2 regions of the Burkholderia sp. SR8 genome follow, and region 2 is predicted to be linked to the other one. Evidence: riboswitches for the same ligand, from Rfam matches in the RefSeq annotation. Region 2 holds a riboswitch; the other holds the start of a gene.
The links. Region 2 has a riboswitch for cobalamin ahead of Q3A80_RS11150 (HoxN/HupN/NixA family nickel/cobalt transporter). Riboswitches for the same ligand answer to the same signal wherever they lie in the genome.
Positions count from the first base shown of each region.

Region 1 (11,634 bases), on a different contig from region 2:
GGCCGTCGAGCGAGCGCACCGCGAGCCCGTGCGACAGCGGGAAATGCAGGCTGTGCGCGACGAGGCCCGTGCGCTCGCGCGCCGGCAGGCTGCACAGCGCGAGCGCGGTTTCCGCGAGATACGCGACGTCCTCGGTCGGATAGCCTTCGGGGATGTAGCGCGCCGCGCCCGGCGTGCGGATCGCGGTGCTCGGCGCGACGAGGTTCACCGCGATGCCGTCGGCCTCCAGTTCGGCCGCGAGCCCCTGCGTGAAGCGCGACAGCGCGGCCTTCGCCGCCGCGTACACGGTCGCGCCGCCCGCGCGCGAGAAATCGTCGAACGGCCGCAGCGGCGCGAGTGCCGTGACCGAGCCGACGTTCACGATCCATCCGGCGCCGCGTGCGCGCATCAGCGGAATCGCCGCCTGGCTCAGTGCGAACGGGATGCGCAGATAGTGCTCGATCGTCGTGTCGAACATCGCCATCGGCATCGCGTCGACGCATGCGTAGTCGGCCACGCCCGCGTTGTTCACGAGGATGTCGAGACCGCCGGCCGCGTCGGCCGCGCGGGCGACGAGCGCGTCGCGCTCGGCAGGATTCGACAGGTCGGCAGCCAGCGCGATCGCGCGGCCGCCGGCCTGCTCGATCAGCGCGACCGTTTCGGCGAGCGTGCCGGCGGTCGTCGCGGACTGCGTGAGGCTGCGCGCGGTCACGACGACGGTCGCGCCCTCGGCTGCCAGCCGCTGCGCGATCGCGCGGCCGATGCCGCGGCTCGCGCCGGTCACGAGCGCGCATTTGCCCGCGAGCGTCGCGGTTCGGGTGTCGTTCATGGTGTCTCCGGTGAAGGTGGGGTTCCGTGCGGACCGTTCGGCGTCAGCCCGCGATATCCGCAACGTGCAGCACGAACTTCGTTTTCGCGTCGCCCGTTTGAACGAGGTCGAGTGCGCGCGCCGCCTGTTCCAGCGGAAAACTGTCGAAGCGCGGCACGCGCAGCGCACGCCGGCCGAGCCGGTCGGCGATCGATGCGAGCGTGGCGCCGCTCGGCATCCGGCTGTAGGTCATCGCGGTGCGCAGCCCGCGCCGCTCGGCTTCCGCTGCCGTCGCGGCCAGCCGCTGCGCGTCGCCGGGCGCGAGCGTCATGATGTTCGCGAGCGTGCCGCCGGGCGCGAGCAGGTCGAGTGCGGCGGGCAGCGTGTCGCCGCCGACCGCGTCGAGCACGAGGTCGACGCCGCCGGGTGCCCACGCGTTCACCGCGGCCGCGATGTCCTGCGCGCGATAGTCGATGCTCGTCGCCGCGCCGAGCGACTCGACGGTGTCAAGGTTGCGCGCCGAGCACGTGGCCGCGACGCGCGCGCCGGCTTGCGCGGCAAGCTGGATCGCGAACGTGCCGACCGCGCCCGCGCCGCCGTGCACGAGTACGGTCTGCCCGGCGCCCAGGCCGCCGTCGTCGAACAGGCCGGCCCATGCGGCGAGCGCGGGTGTCGGCGTGGCGGCCGCTTCCGCGAAGCCGACCGCCTCCGGCAGCCGCACGACCGAGTCGTGACGCACCGCGACGTATTCCGCATACGCGCCCCAGCGCCCTGCGCCGACGTCGGTCTGCGCGAACACGCGCATCCCCGGTGCGAATCCGTCGACGCCGTCGCCGACCGCCTCGACCACCCCGGCCGCGTCGAAGCCGATCACGAACGGAAACGTCATCTGCATGAACGCGCCGAGATAGCCTTCGCGGCATTTCCAGTCGGCGGGATTCACGCCCGCGTACGCGACGCGAATCAGCACGTCGCCGGGGCCCGGCTTCGGCGTGGGAACGTCGGCCACGCGCAGCGCGTCGGAATGGCCGACGCGGTCGATCAGCAAGGCTCGCATTGCTTGTGTCTCCGGATGATTGGAAATCGGTTTGCACGCCGGCCGGGGCCGGTCGGCCGGCGCGCGTTACGCGTGACGCGTCACGCCGCCGTGTCGGCCAGCAGGCTCGATGCGAGCGGACAGAACGCGTGCGAAATCGCGTCGACGGTCCAGTCGGGGCTTTCGGCGTCGAAACGGCGGTCGACCCAGCCCCAGTGATACGGATGCAGCAGGTATTCGCCGAGCAGATCGCCGACGTGCGCGAACTCCTGCTGCCATACATGCGTCCACGCGCCGGGCGTCACGATCCGGCTCAACCGCCAGTTGCGGATGCCGGGCATGAACGCAGGCATGCGTAGCAGCTCGCGCTCGAGCTCGCGTACCTGCGCTTCGCTGGCCGTCGGCCGCACCCGCAGCATCAGCGTGCGCCACACGCCGTCGCGCAGCGCCGGCTCGCGCAGGCCGCCGCCGATCGCGTCACAGGCGGCGCCGTCGATCCGCACGACGCCCGGCACGCGCGCAAGCGCCGTGAAATCCGTCGCGCGGCCGGTCGCCCGTTCGTCGCGCAGCACGTCGAGCGTGTAATCGCCCGCGCCCCAGCAGCCTTCGAGATTGCGTGCGAGCGCCACGCGTGACACGCCGGGCAGCGCATGCGCGGCGTCGCGCAACGCACGTTCGAGCGCGGCGACAGCGCCGTTCGCCGAAACCTGGATCTGGGCCGTGTCATGCCGCATGGTCGGCCTCCATCGGTGCGGGCAGCGGCGTGTCGGCGCCGGTCATCACATGGCGGCGGCGGGCGTCGCACAACGCATCGACGGCGATCCAGAATGCGACCGCGTCGGCGTCGGTCAGCGCACGCATCCGGTAGTACGACGGCGCATCGGCAACCTGCCAGATCAGCCACAACGTGCTCGGCTGCCCCGGCACCGCGACGGGCGGCGACACCCAGCAGCCCGCAGCGGTCAGTCCGCGGGCGGCATGGCCCGGCAGATAGCGGTCGCGCAGCAGCGCGAGCACGTCGGGAATGCGCTCGGGCGCGACGGTGATTTCGTCTACGATCTGGATCATTTCGCGGGTCGTCTCCGAGGCTTCGTGGCGGAATGCGAAACCGGCCGCCTACGCCGTTCCGGCGAGGCCGGATGCGGCCGGCGTGGATAGCATTCTTGCGTGGCGGCGCGCGGCCAACCCCTACCGGCGCGCTCATCGGCCCCTGTCATCGCGTTCAAAACGGAACACACATGAAACAGCACGCAATGCCGGCCCGCGGGCGCGTACTACCGGGCCTCGGCGCCCGCCTGCTCGACGAGCTGACGCGCAGCGGCGCGCTGCCGGAGCAATCGCGCGGGACCTCGGCCGCGCCGTCGGCAATGCCGACGCGCGACGGCTTCGTCGCGCTGTATCGCGACGCGATCGAGCGGCTCGAGGCGCAGGTCGCGCGCGGCAACGGCCATCCGCCGATGCGCAAGCAGGAAGTCGACCTGATGTGCCGCTGCCTGCTCAGCTGCGCGACGCTCGCCGACGCGATCCGCTGCGCGGCCGAGTTCTGCGCGATGCTGACGCCGCGCGCCGGCGCGCTGTCGCTGACGGTGCGCGACGGGCAGGCGGCGTTCCGGATGGATTCGCTGCGCCGTACGCGCAGCCCGGCCGCATGCCTCGTCGACCTGACGGGCCTGTTCTGCTATCTGCAGCTGTTCGGCTGGTTGATCGGGCAGCCGCTGCGGCCGCACGACGTGTGGCTGGCCCATCCGCGCCGCGACGACGCGATGCCGCTGCTCGGGCTGTTCAACGCGCCGGTCGACGTGGGCCGCGCTACCTACGGCTTCGCGTTCGACGCGGCACGGCTCGATGCTCGCGTGGTGCGCCAGCCGGGCGAACTGGCCGCGTTCCTCGTCGATTTCCCGTTTCGTCTGATCGATGCGGCGCCGGCCGTCGTGTCGTGGACGCAGCAGGTGCGCGGCTTTCTCGACGCGGCGCTCGCGCGCGAGCAGGCGCTGCCCGCGCTCGCGGAGCTGGCCGCGTGGCTCGGCGTCAGCGCAGCGACGTTGCGGCGGCGGCTGGCCGCCGAACGCAGCGGCTATCACCTGTTGCGCGAGCAGTGCCTCGCCGACGTCGCGCGGCGCTGCCTGCGCGAATCCGACTGGCCGGTCGCGCGGATCGCCGCGCATCTGGGATTCGGCGGCGAGGAAGCATTTCGGCGCGCGTTCGTGCGGTGGACGGGCGTCGCGCCAAGCCGGTTCCGGCGCAACGGCGGTGGTGCCGCCCCGCTTCGTCCGACGTGAATCGGGGCCCGCATACGCAAAAGCACGGTTCCGGAAAGCGTCCCGCGAACACTGACGTTTTTTCGCACCGCGCGCTGCCGGGCAATTGACGCCCGCAAGCGCTCGCCATTACGCTTGCGCGCTGATGGTTCCCGGAGACGGGATCAAAAGGGAACGCAGGGAGGCCATGCCTCGAATCTGCGGCTGCCCCCGCAACTGTAAGCGGCGAATCCGCGCCACCGCATGCCACTGGGAGACCGGGAAGGCCGGCGCGCATAACGACCCGCGAGCCAGGAGACCTGCCATCGACCCGAGGTCCAAGCAGCCGCACCGGGCGGGGTGTCCCGGCGCGCCAGGCACCGCCTTTGGCGGGCGCCCCGTTGCATGGACGGCCCGACCTCAGGACCCTTCCGATGTCCGTACTTGCCGGATCCGCTTCCCCGCCGGAAGCATCGCGCCGCCACGCCGCCCGCATGCGCGGCCGGGCCGCGCCCGTGTGCCGCGCCGCGCCGCCGGCTGTGCCCGGCGAGTGCCGCACGTGCGACGACGACACGCGCCGCGCTCGCCCGCACTGCCCGGCCGCGCGATGACCCGCCCGACGAACCCGCACGGGCCGCACCGCGCCCCGCATACGCTCGCCGTACCCGCAACACGATCACGTTTCGCTGCCCCATGAACCTTCGCCACCTTCTCGCCACGTCCGCCGCCACGGCGCTGCTGTCCCCGCTCGCGCATGCCGCCGGCGACGCGGCGCTCGCGCAGCCGCCGCAGCCCGCGGACGCCACCGACCTGCCGACGATCACCGTGACCGACACGCGGCACCTGCCCGAGTCGTTCGACCAGCGCTATGCGACGACGCAGGTGCTCACGCGTGCCGATCTCGACCGCCTGTCGCCGAGCGACCCGAGCATCACGCAGGCGCTCGCGACGCTGCCGGGCGTGACCGTGTCGCAGAACGGCGGCCCGGGCTCGTCCGCGTCGGTCAGCATCCGCGGCTCGTCGGCCAGCCAGGTCGCGGCCTTCATCGACGGGATCCGGATCGGTTCGCCGACCACCGGCGTCGCGCCGTGGGCCGACCTGCCGACCGACGCGTTCGAGCGCGTCGAGGTGATTTCGGGGCCGGCCGCCGCCTCGTTCGGCGCGAACGCGATGGGCGGCGTCGTGCAGCTGTTCACGCGCCGCGCGGCCGGCCAGCCGAACCAGACCACCGTGTCGTTCGGCGGCGGCTCGAACAAGACCTTCGACACGCAGCTGCGCACGTCGGGCACCGTGCCGTCGACGGGGCCGCTCGCCGCCCTCGGCGGCCTCACGTACGCGCTCGGGCTGCACGACTACAACACGGCCGGCATCGATTCGACGCGGCCCGTGTTGCCGTACCACGAGAACGGCCGCAACCCGTATCACGCGCAGGACCTCGACGCGCGGCTCGGCTATGCGCGCGACAACTGGTCGATCTCGACGTTCGCGCTGTACCACCGCTCCGACCTGTCGTTCGACAACGCGGGCTTCGCGAACCGCGAGCTCGATCATCAACTGACGACCGGCATCGCGTTCCATCTCGACATCACGCCCGACACGCAATTCGACCAGTCGGTCGGTTATGCGAACGACCGTCAGTTCCTGTATGCGAACGATCCGGCCATCGCGACCGACCAGATCGACTCGCAGCGCATCAGCACGTCGACGTCGCTCACGCACCAGGAACATGGCTTCCACCTGTTCGGCCTGCCGCTGTCGGGCGAGACGAAGCTCGCGTACGACTTCACGCGCGAGCAGGCGTTCCTGCCGGTCGACGTGCCGGACGGCGTGCCGACCCGCAACGATTCCGCATTCTCGCTGCATCAGTCGGCCACGCTCGGCAGCGTGACGATGTTCGTCGCGGGCCGCCACGAGATCATCGCGGGCAAAGCCGTGAACACCGGCAACGCGGCACTGTCCTGGGCGATCACGCCGGCGTATGCGGCACGTGTGTCGTACGGCAACGCGTTCCGCCTGCCGTCGTTCAACGACCTCTACTACCCCGGTTACGGCAATCCGGACCTGAATCCCGAGCGCAGCAATACGGTCGAGGCCGCGCTCGACGCGAACACCGCGTACGGCACCTTCAGCGCCGCGATCTACGACACGCGCGTGAGCAACCTGATCGCGTACAACCCCGCGACGTTCTCGCCGGTCAACATCGGCCGCGCGCATATCCGCGGGATCGACCTGTCGTACAAGGGCACGATCGGCCGCTCGACGCCCGTCAGCGTCGCGATCGGGATTCTGAATCCACAGGACGAAACCAACGACGGCTGGCTGAACCGCCGGCCGCGGCAGACCGTCAGCGTGAACGTCGACCACACATGGGACGAGCTGAAGCTGCACGCGCTGAGCACCGGCGCGTCGTTGACCTACGGCGGCACGACGTTCGACGACCCGGCCAACGCGACCTATCTGCCGTCGTATCTGACCGTCAACCTGCGCGCGTCGTACCGGATCAACGCGCATCTGACGGTGTCCGCGTCGCTGTCGAACCTGTTCGACCGTCAGTACATGACCGCATACGGCTACAACACGCTCGGCCGCACCGCGTTCGGCAAGGTCAGCTACACGTTCTGACGCGCGCCGCCGGCCTATCGGCGCCCACGGTCGCGGGCGTCGATGCGTCACGTGCGCATCAGGCTCCGACCGCGCTGCGCACGCCGGCGACCATCTGGATCGCGCCGAACCCGGCAATCACGACGGCCGATACGCGCGACAACCGGTGCATGAACGTCAGCGACATCCTCGTGCGCAACGCGGCGCTCGCGCTGCTCAGGCACAGCCACCACATCGCGGAACCCAGAAACACGCCGGCGACCATCAACGCCACGGTCGGGCCCATCGCGCCGGCCTCCGTGCCCGCCAGCGGCCCGAGCGCCGCGAAGATACCGACGAACGACAGGATCGTCATCGGGTTCGACAGCGTGAGGCCGAACGTCGTCAGGAAATCGCGCAGCACGGTCGTGCGCGGCAAGCCGCCCGGTGGCGCGGAGGCCGCAGGCGCCTGCCGCGCGATGCTCGCGGCGAGCCACACGAGGAATGCGCCGCCGCCGATCTTCAGCGCGACGGTCAGCGCCGGAAACGCGGTGACGATACCGGCGACGCCCAGCGCGCCGAGCAGCCCGTAGAGCGCGTCCGCGCATGCGGCGCCGATGCCCGTCGCGAAGCCCGCCTGAAAACCGCGGCTCAGGCTGCGCTGGATGCACAGCATGCCGATCGGGCCGACCGGCACCGCGATCGACAATCCCATCACGACGGACTTGATGAACAACATGGCCGGCTCCTTGCGAGATGCGATGACTCGAACCGCCATCGTAGGGAAAGTCCGGCCGCCGCCGAAGCCGGTTTTTAAGGAAAAATGGCGGCTTCACCTTAAAAACTCCGCCGCGATGGACGAACTCGACTGGAAGATGCTTGCGCTGCTGCAGGCCAACGGCCGCATCAGCTACACGGAACTGGCGCGCCAGGTTCACCTGTCGGTGCCGGCGGTGACGGAGCGCGTGAAGCGCCTCGAATCGGCCGGCGTGATCGACGGCTATACGGCGCGCGTCAATCCGGCCGCGGCCGGCTACCCGGTGAGCGCGCTGATCGGCATCACGGTGCCGCAGCCGGCGAAGGCGAAATTCCTGAAGCTGCTGGAAACGATCCCCGAAGTGGTCGAGTGCCATCACGTGACCGGCGCCGATTCGTACGTGATGCGGTTCGTCGCGGTCAGCATGGCGCACCTCGAGCAACTGATCGAGCGCATCAACCTGTACGGCGAAACGCGCACGTCGATCGTGATGTCGACGCCGCTGCCGGCGCGCGGGCTTGCGCGTCCCGCCGCGGCGATCAAAGGCATGCGGGGGTGACAGGACGCCCCGCGCTGCGCGATGCTGTGCAAAGCGCACCCTGCACGAACCGGACACCCTGCCATGTCAGTCATCGGACTCAATCATTACAACCTGCGCGCGGATCGGGCGACGCTCGAGACGCTGCGCGATTTCTACGTGAATGTCGTGGGCCTCGAACCCGGCCATCGGCCGCCGTTCCGGAGCGCCGGCTACTGGCTGTACGCGGGCACGCAGGCGATCCTTCATCTGTCGGAAGCCCGGCCGGGCGAGATGCGGCCGTCGCACGCGGTCAATACGTTCGATCATGTGGCGTTTTCGTGCGAGAACGCCGCGGGCATGGAACGGCGCCTCGCCGATGCGCAGGTCCGCTACTCGCGCACCTACGTGCCGCTCACGCGCCAACTCCAGCTCTTTTTTGCCGATCCGGCCGGGAATGGTGTCGAGTTGAATTTCACGCAGCCGGAGGACGTTTCCGGTGACGACGCGCGTTAGCGCGGCATCGTCGCTTGCGAATCCGGCGTCGTCGTCGGACGCCATGCTTCCGCGGGCCGCGTGACGGCAGCGTCTTCGCGCCGGACGCGTCCTGGTTCCGGCCCGGGCCATGCCGACACGGACGGCGACGCGTCGAGCAAGGGGATGCCGACTGCGACGCGGATCGGCGCGCGCGCGGCAACCGTATCACCGCGGCTTCACGAGCTTCACGACCGTCAGCGCGCCGTTCACGCGCTCGATGCGGACCTTGACCCTGTCGCCCGCGCGCAGCGAGTCGAGCATCGCCGGGTCGCCGGCCTTGAACGTCATCGTCATCGGCCCCATTCCGACGTTCTCGAGTGCGCCGTGTTTCAGCGTCAGCGTCCCGTGCGCGGCGTCGATCCGCTTCACCTCGGCATCGGTCAATGCCGCATCCGGCGCGGACGACTTCATGTCGCCCCTGTTCATGTCGGACATGCTGCCGGCCGCGCGCACCGGCATTGCCATGACGACGACCATCACGCCGAGCACGGCGACTGCAACGCAGCGGATCTTCATGGAGCCCCTCCCCGGCCGCAGCATGATGAACGCGCGCGTCACACCAGCAACGTCGCGACCGCCCACGAGATCAGCACGACGCCCAGCGCGCGGCCGACCTGCTCGCCGCCCGGCAGCACCTTCTCGACGAGCACGATCAGCGACAACGCGACGATCCACACGACGTTCATCACGCCGCCGACGAACAGCAGCGCCATCAGCAGCCAGCAACAGCCGACGCAATACGCGCCATGACGCGCGCCGAGCACGAAACTGCCGACGACACCCGGGCGCCAGCAGGTCGCGAGAAACCGCACCGGCGACCGGCATTGCCGCAGGCACGCGCGTTTCAGCGGAGAAAACTGATAGACGCCGGCCAGCGCGAGGACGAGCGCGGACAGCGTCGCGCTCTTCGACCACCACATCATCCCGGAGATCAGGCCGGCGGGCTGCAGCAGCATCTGCAGCACGGCCGCGCCCACCGAGAACGCGAGCCACGCGGCCAGATAGCCGGCCAGCAGCAACGCCGACGTGAGCGCCGCGCCCGATCCGTCCACACCGTGATGCCGCAGCACGCGGCGGTACAGCAGCACGAGCGGTGCCGCGGCAGGCGTCATCATCGCGATCATCATCACCCACCACATCACGATCACGGTGGCCAGCGACGGCGCCATCGCGCTCATGTCGTCGGCGAGCCGATGCGGGAACAACGCGAGCGCCGTCATGTCCCGCGCGGACATGCCGGTGCCGGCGCCCATCCACAGATACGCGCCGCACGCACCGACGAGCGCCGCCATGCCGACCAGCGTGACGACACGCTCGCGCCGCAGGACGTCGTCGAGGACGATCATGCCGTGGCGCGATGCCGGATCAGCCCGTGGTTGTTCATGTGCAACCGCGCGAACTGCGCATAGGTGCGCTCGAGATCGAGCTCGATGTGGCCGCGCGATCGGCTGGTGCCCGAACCGATTTCCGCGAGCTCGTATTCGAAGCCGTGCGGCAGGTCGATCCGCGCGCGATGTTCGGCGCCCGTCACCGGATTGCGGATCGGTTCGCCGACGAGGTCGAACACGCCGTCGACGCTGATCCGGCCGCGCCGCGCATCGACATCGACGTCGAATTCGATCTTCGCGAAGATCGGTTCGTACGCCTGTTCGAGCGTCGACGCGAACACCGAGAACATCGTCGCGAATGGATCGGTATCCTGACCGGTCATGATCTTCAAGACGGCCTCGCATTGCGCGGGGCTCGCACGCTCGTCGACGATCGGCTGGCAACGGCCGTGGCCTTCGTGAATCGGCCCGGGCCACTGAAACACGACCGCGATCCGGACGCCGTCGAGCACCACGTCGCCGTAGTGACCGCTGTCGATCGAAATCGCACCCATCGCTTCGCAGTGGCCGTGCGTCGGCAGCGAATTGAACTGGCACGGGCAACCGTATGAGCAATTGCAGTTGATCAGCTCGGTTCCCTGAATCTCCCACGGTGTCATGGCTTCACCTCGCGCGGTCGGTGGCACGTAATGCTTCGAATCTAGTGCACCGCACAGGGAAAGCAAAGGACGCGCGATACGCGGTAAAACCGGGCTCCACGCGGCGTGCAACGGCCGTGCGCCGACGAATTCGTCGCACCGTCACGCAGCCGCATCGATGCGCGTCGCACGGCAGGAAACGCAGCGGTCGATCGAGCGTGTTCGAACCGGTGCGGCCGGGGCCGCGACCGCTGCCGCGTCACTGCAAATGCGGGCACCGCGCATCGGTCCTGGTCCATACTGTCTCGCAATCGACGACTGCCCCGGCCGTCGACGCTGCTCCCGGATGCCCGTCATGCGCATTCAAAGTGCATTGCTGTTCCTCGTCGGCACCCTGCTCACCGCAGGCGGCTACGGCGCGACCTTCCTGCTGTCGATGCGCTTCCATGCCATCGGCGGTAGCGATCTCGATACCGGCGCCGCACTGGCCGCGGCGACGGTCGGCACGTTCGCCGGCTTGTCGTTCGTCGGCTGGTTCTCGCAACAGATCGGCACGGCACGCATCGCCGCGCTGTCGTCGCTGTGCATCGGCACCGGCATCGTCGGCTTCGCGCTCGTCGGGCGCGCGCCGCACGCCGACCTGCCGTCCGGCTTTCTGGTCGGCTTCGGCTGGGGCGCGTTTCACCTCGCCGCGCCGATGTCGCTCGCCGAGCGCACCAGCGGCGCCGAGCGCAACGTGTGGTTTTTCCGGTCGGCAACCTTTCAGATGACCGGAATCGGTGCGTCGCCGGCGTTTGCCGCGTATGCGATGCGGCTGCTGCACTGGTCGATCGACGACACGCTCTATGCGGTCGGCGCGCTGTGCGTGCTCGCGTCGCTGATGCTGGAGGCGTTCGGCCGCCAGTCTCCGCGCCCGCCCGCCGCGCCGTCCGGCGGCCGCTGGGTACGCGAGCTTCCCGCCATCTCGCGCACGCGCGCGGCCGTGCCGATCGCGATGATCGCGCTCGGCACCTGCGTGTTTTCGGGGCTGATGACGTTCCAGATGTCGTTCGTGCAAGGCACGCAAGCGCGTGCCGGCACATTCTTCAGCCTTTACACGCTCACCGTAATCAGCGTGCGCTGGCTGCTCAGCAGATGGGTCCGGATGGCGCGCCCGGCCACGGCGACCAAGGGCCTGCTCGTGACGATGCTGCTCGGTGCGCTCGCGATGCTCGGCG
Region 1 is NZ_JAULUC010000003.1:310,196-321,829, reverse strand. It holds gene Q3A80_RS05665 (SDR family NAD(P)-dependent oxidoreductase) at 1-808, opposite strand, end outside; gene Q3A80_RS05660 (NADP-dependent oxidoreductase) at 852-1,844, opposite strand; gene Q3A80_RS05655 (Dabb family protein) at 1,925-2,557, opposite strand; gene Q3A80_RS05650 (hypothetical protein) at 2,547-2,891, opposite strand; gene Q3A80_RS05645 (AraC family transcriptional regulator ligand-binding domain-containing protein) at 3,062-4,102, shown strand; cobalamin riboswitch at 4,211-4,402, shown strand; gene Q3A80_RS05640 (TonB-dependent receptor domain-containing protein) at 4,754-6,682, shown strand; gene Q3A80_RS05635 (LysE/ArgO family amino acid transporter) at 6,741-7,379, opposite strand; gene Q3A80_RS05630 (Lrp/AsnC family transcriptional regulator) at 7,495-7,956, shown strand; gene Q3A80_RS05625 (VOC family protein) at 8,020-8,430, shown strand; gene Q3A80_RS05620 (copper-binding protein) at 8,617-8,967, opposite strand; gene Q3A80_RS05615 (DUF2182 domain-containing protein) at 9,006-9,797, opposite strand; gene Q3A80_RS05610 (DUF1326 domain-containing protein) at 9,794-10,438, opposite strand; gene Q3A80_RS05605 (MFS transporter) at 10,773-11,634, shown strand, end outside.
Region 1: another riboswitch for cobalamin. It lies ahead of Q3A80_RS05640 (TonB-dependent receptor domain-containing protein); the one in region 2 lies ahead of Q3A80_RS11150 (HoxN/HupN/NixA family nickel/cobalt transporter).

Region 2 (11,634 bases):
GGCCGGATCGTTGGCTCACGCGTTCAACCCTGCGGAATCGTGCCGGGCCGCACGTACGCCAGCATGTGCGGCACGTAGTCGGCCTTGCCGAGCTCGACGCCGTGATGGCGCAGGATCGCGTACGCGGCGATCGCGTGAAAGTAGAACTGCGGCAGCGCCCAGTCGCGCACGTACTGCTCGCCGGTCAAGTCGAACGCGATGCCGTTCGGCAATTCGAGCGCGATCGGCCGCGTGGCGCCGTGATCGAGCGCATCGGGCGCCAGTTCGCCGAGAAAGCCGATCGTGCCGGACAGAATGCCCTGCGCATCGCTCAGCGTGCCCGGCTGCGCATCCGCATGCCAGCCGGCTTCCCGCAGCGCCAGCAGCGCCTCCGGCAGCGGCTCGCCGCGCAGCCGGTGCACGGGTTCCATCGCCTGGAAGCACGAGAACCGTACCTGCGCGGCGAGCGGATACATGTCGGGCGCGAGCTTCAGCATCAGCAGCGCATCGGGCGCATCGGGCGCATCGGACGCATCGGACGCGGCCTGCCGGTGCGCGACGGCCTTGTCGAGCCACGCGGATTGCGCGCGCAGCATCTGGGTGAAGGTCGGAACGAGGAGTTGTGTCAGTGACATGCATGTCCTCCGATGGGTCGTTCGCGCGTCGCGATCGATGACGGCGCGAATGCGTATTCTGCCGCAGCGGACGATCCGGCGCGAAACCCGTGACGCATCGCCGCGCCGGCACGCGCGTGCGTCAGGGCTTGCCGTGGCGCGCGAGAAACCGGTCGAGCTGCGACGCGAACGCCTTGCCGTCGCGTGCGCTGAACGGCGCAGGGCCGCCCGTGTCGATGCCCGCGCTGCGCAGCTGGTCCATCATCGCGCGCGTCGACAGCCGTTCCTCGATGTTCTCGCGGCTGAACCAGTTGCCGCGCGGGTCGAGCGCATGCGCGCCCTTGTCGAGGACGGCGGCGGCGAGCGGGATGTCGGCGGTGATCACGAGATCGCCGGCTTCGGCGAGCTCGACGATCCGCGCATCGGCGACGTCGAAGCCGGCCGGCACCTGCACCGCCTTGATGAACGGCGACGGCGGCGTGCGCAGGAACTGGTTCGCGACCAGCGTCACGCAGATCTCGGCACGACGCGCGGCGCGAAACAGCATGTCCTTGATGACGGCGGGACACGCGTCGGCATCGACGAGTACTTGCATGGCAGGCGTTCCGGTAAGCAGAAACGGCGATCATAGCGCAGCGCCGCCGCGCGTTCCGTGCAATCGATCGTCCGATGAGTCGATCAGCCGGCCGCCCCCGCGCTCAGCGACGCTGCCGTCATCCATTGCGCGCCCCATGCATCGGCGAGCCGCTTTCCCTGCCCGATCCGCACGGCCGCGTCGTCGAAATCGACGAACACGACGTGATCGGCATCTGCCGGCTTCGGCGGCGTTTCGCGCGTGCGTCCGTCGGACAGCACCCACAGCCAGCGCTGCTTGTCCGGCGCCGACACCGGCGCGCGGCGTGCGTCGCGCGCCAGCAGTTGCGCGGCGGCCGCGATGCCGTCCGCGAGCGGCGTGCCGCCGCCGCCGTCGACCGGTTCGAGCCAGCGTGCGTTCCACCAGCGCGGCACGGCCGGGCCGAAGCGCCGCGCGGCGCCGTCGCCGCCGAAACAGATCAGCGCGGTTTCCATCCGCTCGCGCGCGGCCTGGTCGAAATACGCGACGATCAGGCCTTTCGCGAGTGCGAGCCGTTCGTGCGACAGCATCGATGCCGAACAGTCGAGCACGAAGCAATGGAGCGCGCGCGGCGCGCCGGCCTGTTTGCGAAAACGCAGATGGCCGGCGTGCAGCGGGCCGCCGCGCTTCGCGGCGAGCGTCGCGGGCCACGCAATGGCCGTGCCGGCGCGCACCGTACCCGGCACGCGCGCGGCAGCGCCTGGCTGCCATCGAGGACCGCGAACGGTGTTCGCGGCGGCGTCGGCTCGATGGCTCAGCGTTTTTTTAGCGGCAGCGGCACCACGCCTTTCACGTCGCGCAACCCGGCCGGTTCGGGCGGCAGGTAGCCCCAGTCGCCTTGCGATGCCGACGCGTCGTTGGTTGCCGTGCCGGCGCGATCGTCGGAATGGCCGCGCGTGTCCGGCGGCGAGCGACCGTCGCGGTCGCGGCCGCGTTCTCCGTCCGATTGCGACGTATTCGGCGCGCTCGACGCGCCCGACGACGGTGGCGTATGCGCGTGACGCCGATGACGCAGCACCGCGTCGGCCACGCATTCGACATGCGCGACCGTCACCGCGTCGGCCTGCTCCAGCGCCGCGAGCGCACGCGCGGCGCGCAACATCACGAGGTCGGCGCGCAGGCCGTCGACAGCGGCGTCGATGCACAGTGCGCTGACGCGCGCATGCACCGCATCGCCGAAATCCAGCGACGCCAGCCGTGCGCGCGCCGCATCGATCCGCTCGCGCAGTTCGCGCTGCGCGGCCGCATGGCGCGCACGGAACGCGTCCGGATCGAGATCGAACGCGAGCCGCGCCTTCACGATCCGTTCGCGCTGCGCGGCGTCGAAACAGTTCTCGAGTTCGACCATCAGCCCGAAGCGGTCGAGCAGTTGCGGGCGCAGTTCACCTTCTTCGGGATTCATCGTGCCGACCAGCACGAAGCGCGCGTCGTGCGCGTGCGACACGCCATCGCGCTCGACCACGTTCACGCCGCTCGCGGCGACGTCGAGCAGCGTGTCGACGAGGCCGTCCGCGAGCAGGTTCACCTCGTCGACGTACAGCACGCCGCGATGCGCGCGCGCGAGCAGCCCCGGCCGAAAGCGCACGCCGTTGTCGGCGAGCGCATGCGCGAGATCGAGCGTGCCCGTGACCTGTTCGTCGCTCGCCGACAGCGGCAGCGTGACGAATTCGCCTTCCGGCAGCAGCTCCGCGAGCGCGCGTGCGGCGGTCGATTTCGCGGTGCCGCGCGGCCCGCTGACGAGCACGCCGCCGAGCGACGGGTCGATCGCCGCGAGCAGCAGCGCCTGCTGCAGCGGCTGCTGCGCGACGAGCGCCGTGAACGGAAATGCCGCGCGGGCGCGACGGGTTGTCGGATCGGTCATCGTCGCTCCCCTTCCTGGAGTTGTTCGCTGTCGAGCCAGACCGCTTCGATCCGCTCGCGATAGTCGCCCGGCTGCTGCCACAGCCCGCGCTGCATCGCTTCGACGAAGCGTTCGCAGATGCCGTGCAGCGCGTGCGGATTGTGGCGTTCGAGGAACGCGCGCGTGTCGTCGTCGAACAGGTACGCGTCGGCGACGAGCGCGTACTGGTGATCGGACAGCACGCGCGCGGTCGCGTCATAGCCGTACAGGTAGTCGACGGTCGCGGCCAGTTCGGCCGCGCCCTTGTAACCGTGGCGCTTCACGCCGTCGAGCCATTTCGGGTTGACGACGCGCGAGCGGATCACGCGCGCGATTTCCTCGCGCAGCGTGCGCATCTTCGGCGCGGCCGGGTTCGCATGGTCGCCGTGATAGATGCTCGGCTGCCGCCCGGATAAGTGACGCACGGCCGCCGTCATTCCGCCCTGGAACTGGTAATAGTCGTTCGAGTCGAGGATGTCGTGTTCACGGCTGTCCTGGTTCTGCACGACGACGTCGATCGTCGCGAGCCGCGCGCCGAACACGTCGGGCGCCGCGTCGCCCGCGCTGTTCTGCGCATACGCATGGCCGCCCCATTGGCGGTACGCGTCGGCGAGATCGGCGTCGGTCTGCCAGCGGCGCCGGTCGATCAGGTCCTGCAGGCCCGCGCCGTAGCTGCCCGGCCGCGCGCCGAACACGCGCCAGCCGGCGCGGCGCCGCGCTTCGTCCGGTGCCACGCCCTGCGCGATCCAGGTCGCGCGTTCGCGCTCGATCCGCGCGCGGATCGGGTTCAGTTCCTCGGGCTCGTCGAGTGCGGCGACGGCCTGCACGGCCGCGTCGAACAGATGCATCAGGTTCGGGAACGCGTCGCGGAAGAAACCCGACACGCGCAGCGTCACGTCGATGCGCGGCCGGTCGAAGATGTCGATCGGCAGGATCTCGAAGTCTGTCACGCGATGGCTGCCGTGTGCCCATTTCGGCCGCACGCCGATGAGCGCGAACGCCTGCGCGATATCGTCGCCGCCGGTGCGCATCGTCGCCGTTCCCCAGACCGACAGGCCGATCGCGCGCGGATAGTCGCCGTGATCCTGCAGATGGCGCTCGATCAGCTGCTGCGCGGATTTCAGTCCCAGCGACCACGCGGCCTGCGTCGGCACCGCGCGCGTATCGACCGAATAGAAGTTGCGGCCCGTCGGCAGCACGTCGGGACGGCCGCGCGACGGCGAGCCGCTCGGCCCCGGCGGCACGAAGCGGCCGTCGAGCCCGCGCAGCAGCTGGCGCAGCTCCTCGCGGCCGCAGGCGTCGAGCGCGGGTATCAATGCCGTGCGCACGCGTTCGATGACCGCGAGCGTGTGCGGCCAGTCGCCTGGCGGCACCGCGCCGCCGGCGATCTCGTCGGAAGTGCCGCCGTCGGCCGCGCACAGCCCATCGAGCCACTGCTGCGCGAGCCGTTCGAGCCGTTCGCGCGTATCGCCCGCATGACGCCACGGCGATGCGTCGAGCGCCTGCAGCACGGCCGGCCGCGGGCCCGTCCACGGCACGGCCCAGTCGGCCGCGAGCGGATCGAAACCGTCGCCGAGCGCGAGATCGCGCGCGAGCGCGCCGATCAGCCCCGCGCGTTCGCCGTTGCCGTCGCCGACCGGAAAGCGCGCGAGCGCGAGCAGCGTGTCGCGCCGCTGGCGCTCGACCGGCGACGCGCCGAACACGTGCAGCCCGTCGCGAATCTGCGCTTCCTTCAATTCGCACAGCCATGCGTCGACGCGCGTGAGCAGCGCGTCCTCGTCGCCCGCATCGCGCGGCGGCGACACGCTCAGCTCGTCGTGCAGCCGATGCTCGGCGATCGTCGCGAGTATCGTCTTGCGCAGCAGCTTCGCGCGCCGCGCATCGACCATCAACGCTTCGTAGTACTCGTCGACCTGCCGCTCGAGGTCCTGCAACGGGCCGTAGTTTTCCGCGCGCGTGAGCGGCGGCATCAGGTGATCGACGATCACCGCCTGCGCGCGGCGCTTCGCCTGGCTGCCCTCGCCCGGATCGTTGACGATGAACGGATACAGATGCGGTAGCGGCCCGAGCGTCAGGTCGGGCCAGCACGCGTCGGACAGCGCGACGCTCTTGCCCGGCAGCCATTCGAGATTGCCGTGCTTGCCGAGGTGGATGACCGCATCGATCGCGAACGCATCGCGCAGCCAGAAATAGAACGCGAGATACGCGTGCGGCGGCACGAGCTCCGCATCGTGGTAGCTCGCATAGTCGTTGTCGTCGCGCGAGCGCGACGGCTGGATGCCGACGAACACGTTGCCGGCGCGCCAGCCGGCGATCGGGAAGCGCCCGTGCCGCAGCGTCGGATCCGCTTCGGGCGGGCCCCAGCGCGCGTTCAGCGCGTCGCGTACGGCGGCCGGCAGCCGCGCGAAATGCGCGACGTAGTCGGCCAGCGCGAAACTCTGGAACGCCGGGCGCAGCGCGCGCATGGCCGGATCGTTCGTCACGCCTTCGGTGAGCCGCGCAATCAGCGCATCGCCGTCGGCCGGCAGATCGGCCACCGCATAGCCGGCGTCGCGCAGCGCCGCGAGCACGCGCAACGCGGACGCCGGCGTATCGAGCCCGACGCCGTTGCCGATCCGCCCTTCGCTTTGCGGATAGTTCGCGAGGATCAGCGCGATGCGCTTGTCGGCATTGCCGAGCGTGCGCAGCCGGCACCAGCCGCGCGCGAGCGCCGCGACGAATGCGATCCGCTCGGCGTCCGGCTGATAGCGCACGACGTCGACTTCGGTGTGCGGACAGCGATACGCGAGCCCCTTGAAGCTCACCGCGCGCGTGACGATGCGCCCGTCGACTTCCGGCAGCGCGATATGCATCGCGATGTCGCGCGCATGCAGCCCCTGGTTGTCGGCCGCCCACGCGTCGCGATTGCCGCCGGACAGGATCACCTGCAGCACCGGCGCGTCGCCGGCGAGCACGTCCGGCTCGGCGCTGTCGATCGCGCCGGCCGCGAACGCCGTGGTGTTCAGCACGAGCGCGACGCGCTGCGTGTCGCACAGCTGCGCGATGATCTCGCGGCTCACCGCGTCCTTCAGCGACGTGACGGCGATCGGCAGCGGATTGAGCCCTTCGCGCACCAGCGCATCGGCGAGCGCGTCGAATACGGCCGTGTTCGCAGCCTGCCAGTGTGCGCGATAGAACAGGATCGCGACGACCGGCGCGCCGGGCGTCCAGCGTGCGCGCCAGTCGTCGACGCTCGCCGGGTCGCGCGCCGGGTGATACAGCGCGGCGGCCGGCAGCGGGCGCGGCGGCTCGGGTTCGTCGCCGAAGCCGAGCGTATGGAACGCGATGCTGCGCAGCAGCGCTTCGGCGTTGTGCATGCCGCCTTCGCGCAGGTAGCGCCACCACAGCCGGCACAGCGCGGGCGCGACCGTGCTCTTTGCGACGAGGTTCGGGTCTTCCTGCAGGTCGCCCGAGAACATCGCGAGCTGCTGCTTGCGTTTCGACGCGAGCGACACCGCCTGTTCGATCCCGTACGGCCAGTACGCTTCGCCGCCGAGATGATCGATCACGACCGTCTTGGCGTGACGCAGCACGTCGTCGACGTAGAAGTCGACGGACGCCGGCTGCCGCAGGAACGTGACGTTCGCGAGCCGCACGCTCGGGAAGCCGGCCGGCAGCTTCGGCACGACGCTCGCGAGCAGCGACAGCGTCGTGTCGGCCGAGCTCAGGATCACGATATCGGCCGGCTGCTGATCGATCCGGACGACGCCCTGCGTATCGTCGACGAAACCGCCCGGCGTGGTGCGCAGCAAATGCATCGCGTCATGCCTGCTGCAATTCGGCCGCGCAGGCCGCGTCGAACGCGCGCTGCAACGCGGCCGCGTCGAGATCCTCGCCGATCAGCACGAAGCGGCTCGCGCGCGTTTCGCCGTCCTGCCAGCGGCGGTCGAAATAGCTGTCGAAGCGACGGCCGACGCCCTGGATCACGAGCCGCATCGGCGCATCGGGCAGCGCGGCGAAGCCTTTCGCGCGGTAGATCGTATGGGTCTCGACGACCCGCTGGAGCGCCGCGATCGTCGCATCGCGCGAGCCCGCGTCGCCCGATACCACGACCGAATCGAAATCGTCGTGATGGTGGTCGTGATCGCCGTCGTCGGCCGAGCCGTGATGGTCGTGGCGCAGGTGGATCGTTTCCTCCGACGCCGCTTCGAGGCCGAGCAGCATCGCGAGATCCAGTTCGCCGCGCGTCGCGCGCACGATCTTCACGTGCGGCGGGATCTCGTCGCGGATCGCGGCTTCGATCTCGGCGAATTGCGCGTCGGCGACGAGGTCGGCCTTGTTCACGATCACGAGATCGGCGGACGACAGCTGATCGGCGAACAGCTCGTGCAGCGGCGATTCGTGGTCGAGGTTCGGGTCCGCGCGGCGCTGCGCGTCGACGGCCTGCGGATTCTCCGCGAACTGGCCGCCCGCGGCGGCCGGTCCGTCGACGACGGTCACGACCGCGTCGACCGTGAAGCTGTTGCGGATCGTCGGCCAGTTGAACGCCTGCACGAGCGGCTTCGGCAGCGCGAGGCCCGACGTCTCGATCAGCACGTGATCGAGGTCGGCGCGGCGCTCGACGAGCGCTTCCATCACCGGATAGAACTCCTCCTGCACGGTGCAGCACAGGCAGCCGTTCGCGAGTTCGTACAGCTGGCCCGACGCTTCGCGTTGCGCGCCATCGGCGCCCGCCGCGTCGTCGCAGCCGATGCCGCAGCCCTTCAGGATTTCGCCGTCGATGCCGAGTTCGCCGAATTCGTTGACGATCACCGCGATGCGGCGGCCTTGCGCGTGCTGCAGGATGTGACGCATCAGCGTGGTCTTGCCGCTGCCGAGAAAGCCCGTGACGATCGTGACGGGCAGCTTGCGTAGGGTCATGGTAAGTCCTGTGTCGAATGAGGGAGTCAGGCCGAGAGCGTCACGTCGATCTCGTCGTAGCGTTTGACGCGATAGATCGCGGCCGACACGATCCAGCACGCGAGGAACAGACCGATCACCACGTAGCCGAGCATCCCGAAATGCGATGCGACCATCGTCGAGAAATCCCAGACGGGGCCCTGCAGCGACAGTTTGTCCGCGAGCAGCGCCAGCACCTCGATGCCGCCGATCAGCGCGGCGACCAGCACCGACACGAACGTGATCGTCATGTTGTAGTAGATCTTGCGGATCGGCCGCACGTACGCCCAGCGGTACGCGCCCATCATCAGGATGCCGTCGGTCGTGTCGACGAGCGTCATCCCCGCGGTGAACAGCACCGGCAGCGCCATCACCGACCAGAACGACATGCCGCCCTGCACCTGCGTCGCCGAAATGCCGAACAGCGCGATCTCGGTCGCGGTATCGAAGCCGAAGCCGAACAGGAAGCCGACCGGATACAGGTGCCAGCTGCGCGACACGAGGCGGAACAGCGGCCGGAACAGGCGCGCGAGCACGCCGCGCTGGTTCATCAGCATGTCGAGATCGGCATCGACGATCGCGTCGCCGCGACGCGCCGCGCGAAACGTCCGGTACACGGAGATCAGGATCAGCAGGTTCGCGGCCGCGAGCACCAGCAGGAAGAACGCCGACACGCTCGTGCTGATCACGCCGCCCCAGGTCTTCATGCTCTCGAAGCGCGCGAGCGACGCCGCGGTCAGCGCGACCGCCACCGACATCACGATCACCACCGTCGAATGCCCGAGCGAGAAGAACAGGCCCGCGCCGAGCGGGCTGCGGCCTTCCTGCATCAGCTTGCGCGTGACGTTGTCGATCGCGGCGATATGGTCGGCGTCGACCGCGTGGCGCAGCCCGAACACGTACGCGAGCAGCGCGGTGCCCAACAGCACGGGCTGGTCGCGAAACGCGACGAAGGCCCAGATCCACGCGGCGATGTTGAAGGCGACGAGCAATGAGTAGATCGCGACGATTTTGCCGCGCAGCCCGGACGGGCTGTCGTTGAACAGGCGGAAGAACGAGTCGAGCATGATGCTCCTTTGCGAACGGTCGACATGATGAATGCCAACACGGCTGCCGCCGGCCCTGCCCGCGCCGCCTGCCGCTCGCCGCCCCGGCCCGTTGCGCATGCAGGCGACGGACGGATCGGCGGGGGAAGCGGAAAACGCTCGGGCGTCGGGCGTACTGCGGCCGTGGACGATGCGCCGCCTCCCCGCGGCGCTGAACCCCACGTTCTGGCCGGTATCCGGGCTGACGAACACGCCGCTTCGCCTTCCCGGATGCATGGCATCCAGTGGCGGTCGTCCGCATGCGGCAGGCATGCGGCGAAGCGGCGCTGCGTCGCGCTGGGCGCGACGCGTTCGCTTACCGTTGCGGGGGCAGCACAGGTTGGCTCGACTGCGGTGCAGGCAGGCTCCCTGTTTCCCGTTTAACTGCGCGCGCCGGAGCAGCACGCGCGAGCACCAAAACGCGTGCGAGTGTAGGTTGGCGGGGCGGGGAGCGTCAAGGCGGCCGGCAGCCGGCAAACGCGAATGATTGTCGTTTTCACCTGAACGAGATAAACTTTGCCCGACAACAACACGGCATTGACGCAACGGCAACGCGAGGCGGCTCATTCAGTGATCCTTGAATATTCATGTCAAAACGGCAGATATCCGGATGGCGTTTTCCTTTGCTGGCCCTTTCGCTGTGCTCGATTGCGGGCGTTGCGCCGTCCCCCCTCGCGGCGGCCGAGTTCGACGACGAACTGTCCGCGATCGACGTGCGCAGCCGCCGCCACCCGTACGATCCTCGTCCCGACAGCGTGAGCACGGCGACCCGCACCGCCAGCGACCCGCGTGACGTACCGCAAACCGTCGACAGCGTCTCGGTCGACGAAGCGCTGTCCTACGGCGGCCGCACGCTTGCCGATGCGCTGGCCGGCGTGCCGGGCATGTCGAACACGTCCGATACACGCTTCGATTCGTTCCGCATTCGCGGTTTTTCCGGCGCAGGCGACCTGCTGCTCGACGGGATGCGCGACGATGCGCAATACGTGCGCAGCCTCGGCAACATCGAGCGCATCGAAGTGCTGAAGGGGCCGGCCGCAGCGCTGTACGGGCGCGGCAGCGGCGGCGGCGTCATCAACCGGATCACCAAGCAACCGTTGCCGGAGAACTTCGGAAATGTCTCGGCCGCAACAGGCAGTGACGGACGTCTCGGCGCATCGGTCGATCTCAACCGGATGCTGTCCGGCGCATGGAGCATGCGGCTCAACGCCGGGCGTGAACATGCACGCAGCTTCCGCGACCACGTCGACGGCACACGCCAGTACGTCGCGCCTTCGATCAAATGGCAGGACGCGCGGCGAAGCTGGCTGCTGCAGTTCGAATACGACGCCTACAAGCGCGTGCCCGATCGCGGTCTGCCCGCGTCGGTCGCCGAGGTCGACGCGGCCGGCAGGCCGGTCGCGTTCTCGCTGCCGGCCGCGTCGCGGACGACGTTTTTCGGCGCAGCGGGCCAGGACACCATCCGCGACGCGAACATGAACTGGCGCTCGGTCTTCACCCACGCGCTCGGCGGCGACTGGCAGGTCCGGCACGCGCTGAGCGTGCTGGATCTGCACAGCACGTTCGACAATACCTACGTCACGCAGAGCTACGTCGCGAAACCGCGCGACTACCGACACGTGCCGCGTGCGCGCTACGTGCAGGACATGACGCATCTCAATGTGCAGACCGGCATCGAATTGAGCGGCAGGCTCGCGACAGGGCCGGCATTGCACGACCTGCTGCTCGGCATCGAATACGGTTGGCAACGGCGCGCGCCGAAGCTCCTGCAGGCGGGCGCGGCACCGGTCCCGATCACTGGACCGGACAGCGCCGTACCTGCCGGCTCGGCCCTCCGGCCGTTCGCGATGAACCGCCATCGTGTCAGCGACTATGCGGTCTTCGCGCAGGACCGGGTCGAGCTCGGACGATCGTGGAAGCTCCTCGGCGGCCTGCGCTGGGAACGCTTCGACGTCGATTCCAGCAACGTTCTGGACAACCTGCGCTCGCGGCGCACGACGACGGCGTGGGGCCCGCGGCTCGGCGTCGTGTGGTCGCCGGTCGCTGCGCACAGCATGTATGCGTCGTACAGCAAGAACTTTGCGCCGGTCGGCGGCGACCTGATCGGAATCACGCCGAACGCACGCGGCAATGCCAACGATCTCGGCCCGCAATACACGCGCCAATACGAAGTCGGCGTGAAAAGCGACTGGCGCGGCGGCGCACTGAGTACGACTCTCGCGCTGTTCCAGCTCGACCTGTACAACCGCCGCGTCGCCGATCCGATCCGGCCGGGATTTTTTGACCTGACCGGCCTCGAGCGCAATCGCGGACTGGAACTGGGCGTCGCGGGCCGGCTCGCGGGCGACTGGTTCGTGCGCGGCGGCATCGGATGGCAGCACGCGCGGGTGGTCGATGCCGAGCCGAAGTACGCGGGCAAGCGGCCGGCAGGCGTGTCGTCGTCGAACGGCAGCCTGTTCGTCAGCCACGCGCCGCTGCTCGGCTTTTTCGCGGAACTCGGGCTGATTTACGAAGGTGCGCGCCATGCCGAGCGGGACAATCTGCTCA
Region 2 is NZ_JAULUC010000007.1:98,766-110,399, forward strand. It holds gene Q3A80_RS11120 (DUF1993 domain-containing protein) at 24-614, opposite strand; gene Q3A80_RS11125 (YaiI/YqxD family protein) at 736-1,188, opposite strand; gene Q3A80_RS11130 (vWA domain-containing protein) at 1,272-1,892, opposite strand; gene Q3A80_RS11135 (ATP-binding protein) at 1,961-3,067, opposite strand; gene cobN (cobaltochelatase subunit CobN) at 3,064-6,882, opposite strand; gene cobW (cobalamin biosynthesis protein CobW) at 6,887-7,984, opposite strand; gene Q3A80_RS11150 (HoxN/HupN/NixA family nickel/cobalt transporter) at 8,011-9,069, opposite strand; cobalamin riboswitch at 9,259-9,521, opposite strand; gene Q3A80_RS11155 (TonB-dependent receptor) at 9,675-11,634, shown strand, end outside.